DNA from 2 places in the Streptomyces sp. NPDC043952 genome. Region 1 is predicted to be linked to the other one. Evidence: riboswitches for the same ligand, from Rfam matches in the RefSeq annotation. Region 1 holds a riboswitch; the other holds the start of a gene.
What was found. Region 1 has a riboswitch for ZMP and ZTP ahead of AC069R_RS03905 (bifunctional 5,10-methylenetetrahydrofolate dehydrogenase/5,10-methenyltetrahydrofolate cyclohydrolase). Riboswitches for the same ligand answer to the same signal wherever they lie in the genome.
Positions count from the first base shown of each region.

Region 2: another riboswitch for ZMP and ZTP. It lies ahead of AC069R_RS11010 (glycine hydroxymethyltransferase); the one in region 1 lies ahead of AC069R_RS03905 (bifunctional 5,10-methylenetetrahydrofolate dehydrogenase/5,10-methenyltetrahydrofolate cyclohydrolase).

Region 1 is NZ_JBWKES010000003.1:21,148-26,856, reverse strand. Features, by position in the region: gene AC069R_RS03925 (S-(hydroxymethyl)mycothiol dehydrogenase) at 1-319, opposite strand, end outside; gene AC069R_RS03920 (acyltransferase domain-containing protein) at 632-1,408, shown strand; gene AC069R_RS03915 (hypothetical protein) at 1,496-1,798, opposite strand; gene AC069R_RS03910 (nuclear transport factor 2 family protein) at 1,970-2,335, shown strand; ZMP/ZTP riboswitch at 2,618-2,698, shown strand; gene AC069R_RS03905 (bifunctional 5,10-methylenetetrahydrofolate dehydrogenase/5,10-methenyltetrahydrofolate cyclohydrolase) at 2,725-3,585, shown strand; gene AC069R_RS03900 (alcohol dehydrogenase catalytic domain-containing protein) at 4,173-5,198, opposite strand; gene AC069R_RS03895 ((2Fe-2S)-binding protein) at 5,492-5,709, shown strand, end outside.
Region 2 is NZ_JBWKES010000007.1:181,969-187,677, forward strand. Features, by position in the region: gene AC069R_RS10995 (DMT family transporter) at 1-208, opposite strand, end outside; gene AC069R_RS11000 (hypothetical protein) at 337-717, shown strand; gene AC069R_RS11005 (glutathionylspermidine synthase family protein) at 732-1,916, shown strand; ZMP/ZTP riboswitch at 1,990-2,078, shown strand; gene AC069R_RS11010 (glycine hydroxymethyltransferase) at 2,112-3,560, shown strand; gene trpS (tryptophan--tRNA ligase) at 3,664-4,680, shown strand; gene AC069R_RS11020 (2'-5' RNA ligase family protein) at 4,907-5,491, shown strand; gene AC069R_RS11025 (SDR family NAD(P)-dependent oxidoreductase) at 5,499-5,709, opposite strand, start outside.

The DNA of each region.
Region 1 (5,709 bases):
AGTACCAGGGGCGGCCGCGCCGACAGGCCCGGCAGTTGCCGCAGACGGCACGCCAGTTGAGGATGACGAAGTCGCCGGGCGCGACCTCGGTGACACCGTCGCCGACCGACTCCACCACACCGGCGGCCTCATGGCCGAGCAGGAAGGGGTAGTCGTCGGAGATGCCGCCCTGCTTGTAGTGCAGATCGGTGTGGCAGACACCGCAGGCCTGGACGCGTACCACGGCCTCGCCCGGACCGGGATCGGGCACCACGATCGTCTCGACTCGTACGGGCTCGTTCTTGCCCGGTGCGATCACGCCGCGTACTTCCTGCGCCATGGTCTGTTTCCTTCCATCGAGTGCTTACGGTGCAGACCCTACGCGCGCCCGATGGGCGGCGGAGCGGGCCACGGCGGGGAACGTGGATCTTTCCCCCGGCGGGCAGCGGCGGCAGCGCGAGGACGACGACGGGGCTCCGGCCGGGCCCGCCCACGGCACCTCCTGCGCGTCCGTCTCCCTCCCGGCCCGAGGGGCGCTTATGAATTGCGCAAGAATCGCACCGGATGACGACGTTCGCTGATGGCAATTCCTTTGCGCGGTGCGGGAACCCGGCTGGTCCGGGTGCTTACCCGGCCGTGTCTTCATGGAGGCATGCTCGCTGATGGCCGTAAGGGACGTACCGCATTCCTGTTCTCGGCCGGTGCCTCGCCGCGCCGTGGAACGGAACGTGAACTCGCGGCGGCTTTCCCGCTGTTCGCCGAGTCGCTGGACGAGCTGTGCGCGCGTCTGGACCCGTATCTCGAACTGCCGTTGAAATGCGTGATGTCCGCGGACCCCGGCACCCGGACCGCGGCGCTGCTGGGCCGGGTGGCGTACGCCGGGCCGGCGCTTTTCGCGCTCCAGGTGGCGCAGTACCGGCTGCTGCTCGGCTGGGGTGCTCGGCCCGATGTGCTGTTCGGGCTCGGAGCCGGGCGGATGGCCGCCGCGTACGCCGCCGGGGTCTTCTCGCTCGCGGACGCCTGCCACGCGGTCGGCACGCTGGCCCGGCTGCTGGACGGCGCCCCGGACGAGGCGGCGCCGCGGGCGCTGCGCGCCGCCTACGGCCGTACGCTCGCCACGCTCCACCCGAGCCCGCCGCGGCTGCCCCTCGTCTCCGATGTCACCGGCCGCCCGGTCGGCGCCGAGACCGCCGAGCCGGGGTTCTGGCTGCCGGGCCCGGTGACCCGGCGGTTCACGGACGTGGTCGCCGGGCTGCACCGGGACAGGGTGCGTACCTGGCTGGAGCTGGGCCCGGCGGACGCCCTGGTCCGGGCGCTCGCTGCCGGCCTGCCGCCCGGCACCGCCCCCGGCGCGGCGTATGCCGTGGCGCGGGACTGGGCGGTGCTGGACACGGGCAGCGGGCCGCGACTGCGCGGCGCCCCGGCGTGAGGCGTCGGTACCGGGGGTGACGCCTCGGCGCGGGGCCTGACCCCGGCCGCCGGCACCACGGGTCGGCCGCCGGCGTCGCGGGTCGGCTCAGCCGACGGCCGGCACCAGGCCCGTCACCGGCGCCACGATGTCGGTGACCTGGTGCAGCTCGCTGAGCTGTTCCAGCCGGCTGATCTGGTTGAGGGCCTTGAGCTGCTCGGAGGTCGAGGGCAGCTGCGCCCGCTGCTCGGCGGGGATGTTGCCGGTGGTGAGCGTGTCGAGCACGGTCATGGGGTTGATCTGCCCGGTGTGGGTGGCGCTCGCGTCGGCCGCGTTGGCGAGGGGTGCGGCCAGGCCCGTGACCCCCGCGGCGAGACCGAGGGCGGCGACGATACGGCGTGTTGAGATCATGCCCTCAGCAACGGCCGGGGCGCCCGGCCGGACACGGGTGGCGGCCCGCGCTCACTCGTGAGGCGGAGCCCGTCCCGTGCGCTTGCCGGGGCCGCCGGGCCGGGGGACGCTCGAAGACGGGGCCGTACGGTCCGTCGCGCGCCGGGCCGCGAGCGCCTGAAGGAGGTCACCATGGGCACCGCGACAGGCTCCGCCTTCGACATCGAGACACTGCGCCGGGGCATCGAGGGGAACACCGGGAACACGCTGCTGTCCCTGTACGCGGACGACGCGGAGATCCGCATCGTCGACCGCGACAGCCAGCCCAGCCACCCGAAGATCGTGCACGGCCGCGGCGAGATCGCCGAGATGCTCGACGACATCTACCGCCGCGACATGATCCACAAGCTGGACCGGTGTGTGGTGCAGGGCGACCACGCCGCGTTCACCGAGTCCTGCCAGTACGGGGACGGCACCCGCGTCCTCGCCGAGTCGATGATCACCTTGCGGGACGGGAAGATCGCCGAGCAGATCCTGATCCAGGCATGGGACGAGTAGCCAGGAGGTTCGCGCGGGTCCAGGTCAGCTCCCGGCTGACCTGGACTTTCTCGGCCCGCGCGGGGGTGGGCCGAGCGCGGCCCCGGCGCCGCGGGCCGGTCTCGGCGGTGGGTGTCCCGGTGACGACGGCGGTGGTGCGGTCGGTGCTGAGGGTGGTGCGGGGGCGTCCGCGGGTCGCGGTGCCGCGGGCGCGGCGGGTCCGGCTGGTGCGGCACGGACGGACGCGCTGAGCCACCCCGGTCCAGCTGAGCCGACCCGGTCGTACGCTCCTCGGTTACGCTGTACGCGGGCCGTGACTGGCGCTGAGGTGGAGTACCACCGGGGAGCGGTCCGTCGTGGTTGCCGCGCGCCTGGGCGAGTCGAATCGATCCAGCTCAGGAGTGTGCCGCATGACTCAGGCCCGTCTCATGGACGGAACCGCCCTCGCCCGTCGCATCGTCGGGGACACCGCGCGCAGGGCGGCGGAACTCACCGCGCGGACCGGTGTGACGCCGTGTCTCGCGACCGTGCTGGTCGGCGAGGACCCGGCGTCCGTGACGTACGTGCGGATGAAGCAGAACCGCTGCCGCAAGGCCGGCATCACCTCCCGGCACGTGGCCCTGCCCGCGCGCACGAGCACCGCCGAACTGGTGGGCACGCTGCGGGAGTTGTCGGCCGATCCGGCGGTGCACGGAATCCTGCTCCAGCACCCGGTGGGCGACCACATCGACGAGCGGGCGGCGTTCGAGGCGATCGCGCCCGAGAAGGACGTCGACGGGGTCACCTTCGCCTCCTTCGCCACGATGAGCTTCGGCCTGCCGGGCTTCGTGTCCTGCACGCCGGGCGGCATCCTGCGGCTGCTGGACGAGTACGGCGTCGATCCGGCCGGCAAGCGGGCCGTGGTGGTGGGCCGCAGCGCGATCCTCGGCAAGCCGGTGGGCATGCTGCTGCTGGCCAGGGACGCGACGGTGACGTACTGCCACTCGCGCACCCGTGATCTGTCGGCGGCGGTCCGCGAGGCCGACATCGTCGTCGCCGCGGTCGGCCGGCCCCGGCTGCTGCGGGGCCAGGACATCAAGCCCGGCGCGGTCGTGATCGACGCGGGCTACAACGCCGGGAACGTCGGCGACGTCGACTTCGACTCGGCCGTCGAACGGGCCTCCCTGATCACCCCGGTGCCGGGCGGCGTCGGCCCGATGACGATCGCCACGCTGCTGGAACAGACGGTGACGGCGGCGGAGACGGCCGCGGCGGGACGCGCGGCGGCCTGACGGAAGGGGACGGGACGGTCACACCCGGCCGCGTGACCGCGAGGCACGGCCGCGCCGGTCGTACGCGGTTCGCGGGTACGGGAGCTGACCGCCCGGTCGATGCGGTCGCGCCCCGTAAGGGGCTTGACCGCGCGGCCGTAAGCGGGTGCCCTGTACGGTGCCTGGCCGCCCGATCGTACGCGGTCGCCCCGCACGATGCCTGACCGCCCGATCGCACACGGTCGCCCCGCACGATGCCTGACCGCCCGCTCGCACACGGTCGCCCCGCACGATGCCTGACCGCCCGCTCGCACACGGTCGCCCCGCACGATGCCTGACCGCCCGATCGCACACGGTCGCCCCGCACGGTGCATGACCGCCCGCTCGCACACGGTCGCCCCGCACGGTGCATGACCGCCCGCTCGCACACGGTCGCCCCGTACGGGACTTCACCGCCCGATCGCCTCGGCTCCGCGGTCCGGGGCTCGGCCCTACTGGTCGCACTCGGCTCTGCCTGGCGGGAGTTGGCCGTACCGCCTGCGCGCGGCGGGAGCCGGCCGCACCCGCGCCCTACCCCGCGCTCCCGCCCCGACTCCCGACTCCCCCGCTCACCCCTCCGCCAGCACCATCCTGAACCTCGCGTTCCCGGCCATCATCTTCCGGTACGCCGCGTCCGCCTCCGTCAGCGGGACCTTCTCCGTCATCGGGCGGATGCCGTGCAGGACGCTGAAGGCCATGGTGTCCTCGACGTCCCGCGAGGTCCCGGAGGGGTGGCCGCGGACCACGCGGGCGGCCATCAGGAGCTGGTTCGGGTTGATGCCGAGGGGGGCGATGTCCGCGCCGATGACGACCAGTTCGCCCCGGTGGCCCAGGCCGTCCACCGTGGCGGCGATGGCCTCGGAGTTGCCGGCGGTGGCGAGGACGACCTTGGCGCCGCCGAGGGACTGGAGCGCCTCGGCGACCGGCGTCGCGGCGGTGCTGTCGATGTAGTGGTGGGCGCCGAGCTGCTTGGCGAAGTCGGCCTTCTGGGGGCCGCGGGCGATCGCGACCGTCTCGAAGCCCATCGCGGCCGCGTACTGCACGCCGAGGTGCCCGAGCCCGCCCAGGCCGAGCACCGCGACCAGGTCGCCGGGCCGCCCCGCGCTGCGCCGCAGCCCGTTGAAGGTGGTGACGCCCGCGCAGGCCATCGGCCCCGCGTCGCTCGCGGCCAGCGCTTCCGGGATCCGGGCCAGGGCGTCGACGGGCGCGACCACCTGCTCGCCGAAGCCGCCGTCGTAGGCCCAGCCCGGCACCTTCAGGCGCTCGCACACGATGAAGTCGCCCTCGCGGCAGGCCCGGCAGTAGCCGCAGCTCCCGCCGAACCAGCCCACGGCCACCCGGTCGCCGACCTGCCAGCCCCGGCCGGCCGCCCCTTCTCCCAACTCCGCGATGCGCCCGGCGATCTCGTGTCCGGGCACCTCGGGGAAGGTGATGCCGGGCACCGCGGCACTGACGAAGAGCGCGTCGCTGTGGCAGACGCCGCACGCCTCGACGGCGATCCGCACATGTCCGGGGCCGGGACTCGGCATCTCCCGCTCGGCCAGCTCGAACGTGCCGTTCGCGGCGGTCACTTGGGCGACTCGATAGCTACTCATGGATCTCTCCGCGGAAGGGTCTCGCGAGCGACGGGCAGGGGTACGGCGGCCCGCCCCTTTCCCAGCAGACCAGTTCCCGCCGGATCCCGCGCGCCGAAGGGGCGTGACTCGGGGCGACGACTTATCACGCTCCGTGCATATCGGAGCACTCCTCCCCAAGCGATGGGTTAACCCTCAACAAATTCGGGCCGTAGCTGCCGCAGCGCTCGCCGGGCCCGCACCCCGGTCATAGAGTGACCTACATCACGCCGGACCGGCTGATAGTCGTCTTGCCCGCACGGTCTGGAGGGCGCATGACCCACATCAAGGTGACCGTGGACGGCACGGTCTACGAGGACGACGTGGAGCCCCGGCTGCTCCTCGCCCACTATCTGCGCGACCGCCTCGGTCTGACCGGCACCCCGATCGGCTGCGACACCTCCAGCTGCGGGGCGTGCACGGTCGACCTGGACGGCGCGTCCGTCAAAAGCTGCTCGGTGCTGGCCGTCCAGGCGGACGGCTCCGCGGTGAC
Region 2 (5,709 bases), on a different contig from region 1:
CGTAGATCGGCAGCGAGCGCAGTGCCGCGATCTGGAACAGGAAGCCCAGCCCGTCCAGCCCGAGCCCGGCGATGTACCGCCACTGCCGCAACGCCCGCAGCAGCAGCGCCGCCTCACCGCCGCCACCGGGACCGGCCTGTCGCGCCGCCACCGCCTGCAACACCGTCGCGGTACCGAAACAGACCGCCGCGCCAAGGGCGCACACCATTCCAAAGAGCACAAAGGGACTCTAAGGGAGCCCCGCCACCGCCCTGTCATGCTCACCCCCCTTGGCCGGTTCTCTCACCCCTCTCTAGGCTTGCCGCACCGCACTTCGCACACGGGGGAGACACGAACATGGCCGAAACCAGGCGACGGCTGCGCTCCGGCACGGTGGTCCTCGGCAGCGTCGGCCTGCTGGCCGCCGCGCTCACCGCCTGCTCCTCGGAGCCGGACAAGCGCTGCGTGGACCGGGACAGCTACAGCTACGCCAAGGGCTACAAGGTCGTCGCCGACAAGAACTGCAAGGCGGTCAAGTCGGCGGTCGACGGCGCCTGGTACTACGGCGGCAAGAAGAAGGGCTCCTGGGTGGACGGCGGTTCCTTCACCAAGCCCCGCACCGGCTCCGGGCACTCGACGGGCCACTCCACGAACCACTCCTCGACGCACTACGGCTCCGGCTCCGGCGGCGTGCACCGCGGCGGCTTCGGCGGCGGCTCGCACAGCTCCGGCGGCTGACCGGGATTCGCCGTATGGAACGCCGTACCACCACCCCCCGCCCCGGCTGGCAGCGCACCGTCGAGGAGCAGGGCCTCGTCTACCCGCTCACCCGCCACCCCGACGGGAGCCTGCGCCCCTACTGGGACGAGAGCGCCTACTACGTCTTCTCGCTGCCCGAGGTCGAGGCGCTGGAGGAGACGGTCGCCGAACTGCACGCCATGTGCCTGGCGGCGGCGGAGCACATCGTGGCGCGAGGCCGCCTCGCCGAGCTCGGCATCACCGACCCCGCCGTCGCCGCCGCCGTCACCGAGTCCTGGCACCGCCGGGCCGAACTCCCCTCCTTCTACGGCCGGTTCGACCTGCGCTACGACGGCACGGGCCCGGCCAAGCTGCTGGAGTACAACGCCGACACCCCCACCTCCCTGGTGGAGGCCGCCTCCCCGCAGTGGTTCTGGATGGAGGACCGCTTCCCCGGCGCCGACCAGTGGAACTCGCTGCACGAACGCCTGGTGGACTCCTGGCGCAGACAGTCCGCGCTGCTCCCGCCCGGAAGTCTCCTGCACTTCGCGCACTCCGCCGCCGACGAGCTGGGCGAGGACCTGATGACGGTCGCCTACCTGAAGGAGACCGCGGAGCAGGCGGGCCTCGCGACCGACTGGCTCGCCATGGAGGAGATCGGCTGGGACACCCTCTCCGGCCGCTTCGTGGACAAGCGGCTCCGGTTCATCCGCGCCCTGTTCAAGCTCTACCCCTGGGAATGGCTCACCACCGACGCCTTCGGCGGGCATGTCCTGGACACCCTGGACAACGGCGGCGGCACCGGCAGCACCCTGTGGATCGAGCCCGCCTGGAAGATGCTCCTGAGCAACAAGGCCCTGCTGGCGATCCTGTGGGAGCTGTACCCCGGCCACCCCAACCTGCTGCCCGCCCACCTCGACGGCCCCCGCGACCTCGCCGCCACCACCGGCTACGCCGCCAAACCGCTGCTGGGCCGCGAGGGGGCCGGCATCACCCTGCACCCGCCGGGCGGCCCGCCCGCCGTCCGCCCCGACCCCTGCTGCTACCAGCAGCTCGCGACCCTGCCCGCCTTCGACGGCAACCACGTCGTCCTCGGCGCCTGGGTCATCGACGACGAGCCCGCGGGCCTCGGCATCCGCGAGTCGGCGAGCCCCGTCACCGACGAGTACGCCCGCTTCCTGCCCCATGTGATCCTCTGAGCACCGCGGCCGGCGCCCCTCGCCCGCATGGTGGACGCCGGATCTCCCCGCCTCCACCCGGCCGGTACGCTGAGCCACGGGCCGTGACTGGCGCGCAGGGATGGGACGGACCATCGGGGAGCGGCCCCGCGGGAAACAGTGCCGTGCGCCTGGGCCGAACGTGAACGCCGAAACGCACCCCGTCCGGAGGTCCCCATGCCAGAGCAGCACCTGTCCACCGAGTCCACCGCCTTCCGCGCCGCCCTCGACGTGATCCGCGCGGTGGAGCCGCGTGTCGCCGACGCCATCGGCCAGGAGGTCACCGACCAGCGCGCGATGCTCAAGCTGATCGCCTCCGAGAACTACGCCTCCCCGGCGACCCTCCTCGCGATGGGCAACTGGTTCAGCGACAAGTACGCCGAGGGCACCGCCGGCCGCCGCTTCTACGCCGGCTGCCGCAACGTGGACACCGTGGAGTCCCTGGCCGCCGAGCACGCCCGCGAACTCTTCGGCGCCCGGCACGCCTACGTCCAGCCGCACTCCGGCATCGACGCCAACCTCGTCGCCTTCTGGGCCGTACTCGCCGACCGCGTCGAGGCCCCGTTCCTGGCGAAGACCGGCGCCCGCCAGGTCAACGACCTCACCGACGCCGACTGGGCCGAGCTGCGCCAGGCCTTCGGCAACCAGCGGATGCTCGGCATGTCCCTGGACGCCGGCGGCCACCTCACCCACGGCTTCCGCCCGAACATCTCCGGAAAGATGTTCGACCAGCGCTCCTACGGCACCGACCCCGCGACCGGCCTCATCGACTACGACGCGCTGCGCGCCCGGGCCCGCGAGTTCAAGCCGCTGATCATCGTGGCCGGCTACTCGGCGTACCCCCGGCTGGTGAACTTCCGGGTCATGCGCGAGATCGCGGACGAGGTCGGCGCGACCCTGATGGTGGACATGGCCCACTTCGCCGGCCTCGTCGCGGGCAAGGTCCTCACCGGCGACTTCGACCCGGTCCCGCACGCCCAGATCGTCACCACCACCACTCACAAGTCGCTGCGCGGCCCACGCGGCGGCATGGTGCTGTGCGACGACTCCCTCAAGGACCAGGTGGACCGGGGCTGCCCGATGGTCCTCGGCGGTCCGCTGCCGCACGTCATGGCGGCGAAGGCGGTCGCCCTGGCCGAGGCCCGGCAGCCCGCGTTCCGGGACTACGCGCAGCGCATCGTGGACAACTCCCGCGCCCTTGCCGAGGGCCTGATGCGCCGGGGCGCGACCCTGGTGACCGGCGGCACCGACAACCACCTCAACCTGATCGACGTGGCGACCTCCTACGGCCTCACCGGCCGCCAGGCCGAGGCCGCCCTGCTGGACTCCGGCATCGTCACCAACCGCAACGCCATCCCGGCCGACCCGAACGGCGCCTGGTACACCTCCGGCATCCGCATCGGCACCCCGGCCCTGACCACCCGCGGCCTGGGCACGGCGGAGATGGACGAGGTGGCCGGCCTGATCGACCGCGTGCTGACCACGACCGAGCCGGGCACCACCAAGTCCGGCGCGCCGAGCAAGGCCGCCCACGTCCTGGACGAGAAGATCTCCGCCGAGATCGCCCAGCGCGCGACGGACCTGGTCGCGGGCTTCCCGCTGTACCCGGAAGTCGACCTGGGCTGATCAACGCCGTCAGGGCAATGCCCTCAAAGCGGGGCCGTACCGGATACGCGGCCCCGCCGCCCAGGGGCCGACCCCACCCCCGGCCGATGAGAGAATGGGCCACATGGCCCCCGCTGAAAAGCCCCGCGTGCTCTCCGGTATCCAGCCCACCGCCGGCTCGTTCCACCTCGGGAACTACCTCGGCGCCGTCCGCCAGTGGGTATCCCTCCAGGAGACCCACGACGCCTTCTACATGGTCGTCGACCTGCACGCGATCACCGTCCCCCAGGACCCCAAGGAGCTGCGGGCCAACACCCGCCTCGCCGCCGCCCAGCTCCTCGCCGCCGGTCTGGACCCGGAGCGCTGCACCCTGTTCGTGCAGAGCCACGTCCCCGAGCACGCCGAGCTGGCCTGGGTGATGAACTGCCTGACCGGCTTCGGCGAGGCCAGCCGGATGACCCAGTTCAAGGACAAGTCCGCCAAGCAGGGCGCCGAGCGCGCCTCGGTCGGCCTGTTCACGTACCCGGTCCTCCAGGTCGCGGACATCCTGCTGTACCAGGCCCACCAGGTGCCGGTCGGCGAGGACCAGCGCCAGCACATCGAGCTGACCCGCGACCTGGCCGAGCGCTTCAACGGCCGCTTCGGGCAGACGTTCACGATCCCGTCGCCGTACATCCTCAAGGAGACGGCGAAGATCTACGACCTCCAGGACCCGGCGGTCAAGATGAGCAAGTCGGCGTCCACGCCGAAGGGCCTGATCAACCTCCTGGACGAGCCGAAGACCACCGCCAAGAAGGTCAAGAGCGCGGTCACCGACACCGACACCGTCATCCGCTACGACGCGGAGGCCAAGCCGGGCGTCTCCAACCTGCTCACCATCTACTCCGTCCTCACCGGAAAGCCGATCCCCGAGCTGGAGCGGGAGTACGAGGGCAAGATGTACGGCGCGCTCAAGACCGACCTCGCCGAGGTCATGGTCGAGTTCGTGACGCCGTTCCGGGAGCGCACCCGGCAGTACCTGGACGACGCCGAGACGCTCGACTCGATCCTCGCCAAGGGCGCCGAGAAGGCCCGCGCCGTCGCCGCCGAGACCCTCGCGCAGGCGTACGACCGGGTCGGCTTCCTCCCGGCGAAGCGCTGACCGGAGCACCCGCCGAGGCGCCGGCCGGAGCACCGGACGGCACGGTTCGCGCCGGGGAGCACGGAACCGGCGCGACGGCGCACGGCCGTTCGCACATCCACGTGGGCAGAGCGCTGCACATCACTTCCGTTGCGCCTGCCCACAGGACACCCATAGCCGTACAGTCGGAGCCGAAGGCCCGTACGAGTCGGCCGAGCAGACGACGGACGCGACGACAGGAGACGACGTGGGGACCGTAACGATCGGCGTGTCGATCGCGGTTCCGGAGCCTCACGGCAGCCTGCTCCAGGAGCGGCGCGCGGGCTTCGGCGACGCCGCGGCCTACGGCATCCCCACCCACGTCACCCTGCTGCCGCCGACCGAGGTGGACCGCGCCGCGCTGCCCGCCGTCGAGGCCCATCTCGGCAAGGTGGCCGCCGCCGGCCGCCCGTTCCCGATGCGGCTGCACGGCACCGGCACCTTCCGGCCCGTCTCCCCGGTGGTCTACGTCCGGGTCGTGCGGGGCGCCGAGGAGTGCGCCCTGCTCCAGCAGCGGGTCCGCGAGTCCACCGGGCCCTGCGCCCGCGAACTTCAGTTCCCGTACCACCCGCATGTCACCGTGGCGCACGGCATCGAGGACGCGGCGATGGACCGCGCCTTCGCGGAGCTGGCCGGTTTCGAGGCCGAGTGGCCGTGCACCGGGTTCGCGCTGTACGCGCAGGGCGCCGACGGAGCCTGGCGCAAGCTGCGCGAGTACGCCTTCGGCGGCCGGGTCGTGCCGTCCCAGGCGGGCCCCGCCGACATCGGCAGCGGGACCGTCGCCGGCCGCTGACGGGCCGTCACAGCGGCAGTCTGCGGAACAGCGCCCGCGGCGTGTGCCGCAGCGCGGCCGTCACCAGCCGCAGCACCCCCGGCACCCACACCGTCTCCGCGCCCCGGCGCAGGCCCAGTTCGATCGCGGTGGCGACCGCCTGAGGGGTCGTGGCGAACGGCTCGCGGGGCCGGCCCGCCGTCGCCCTCGTCCGCACGAATCCGGGTCGTACGACCATC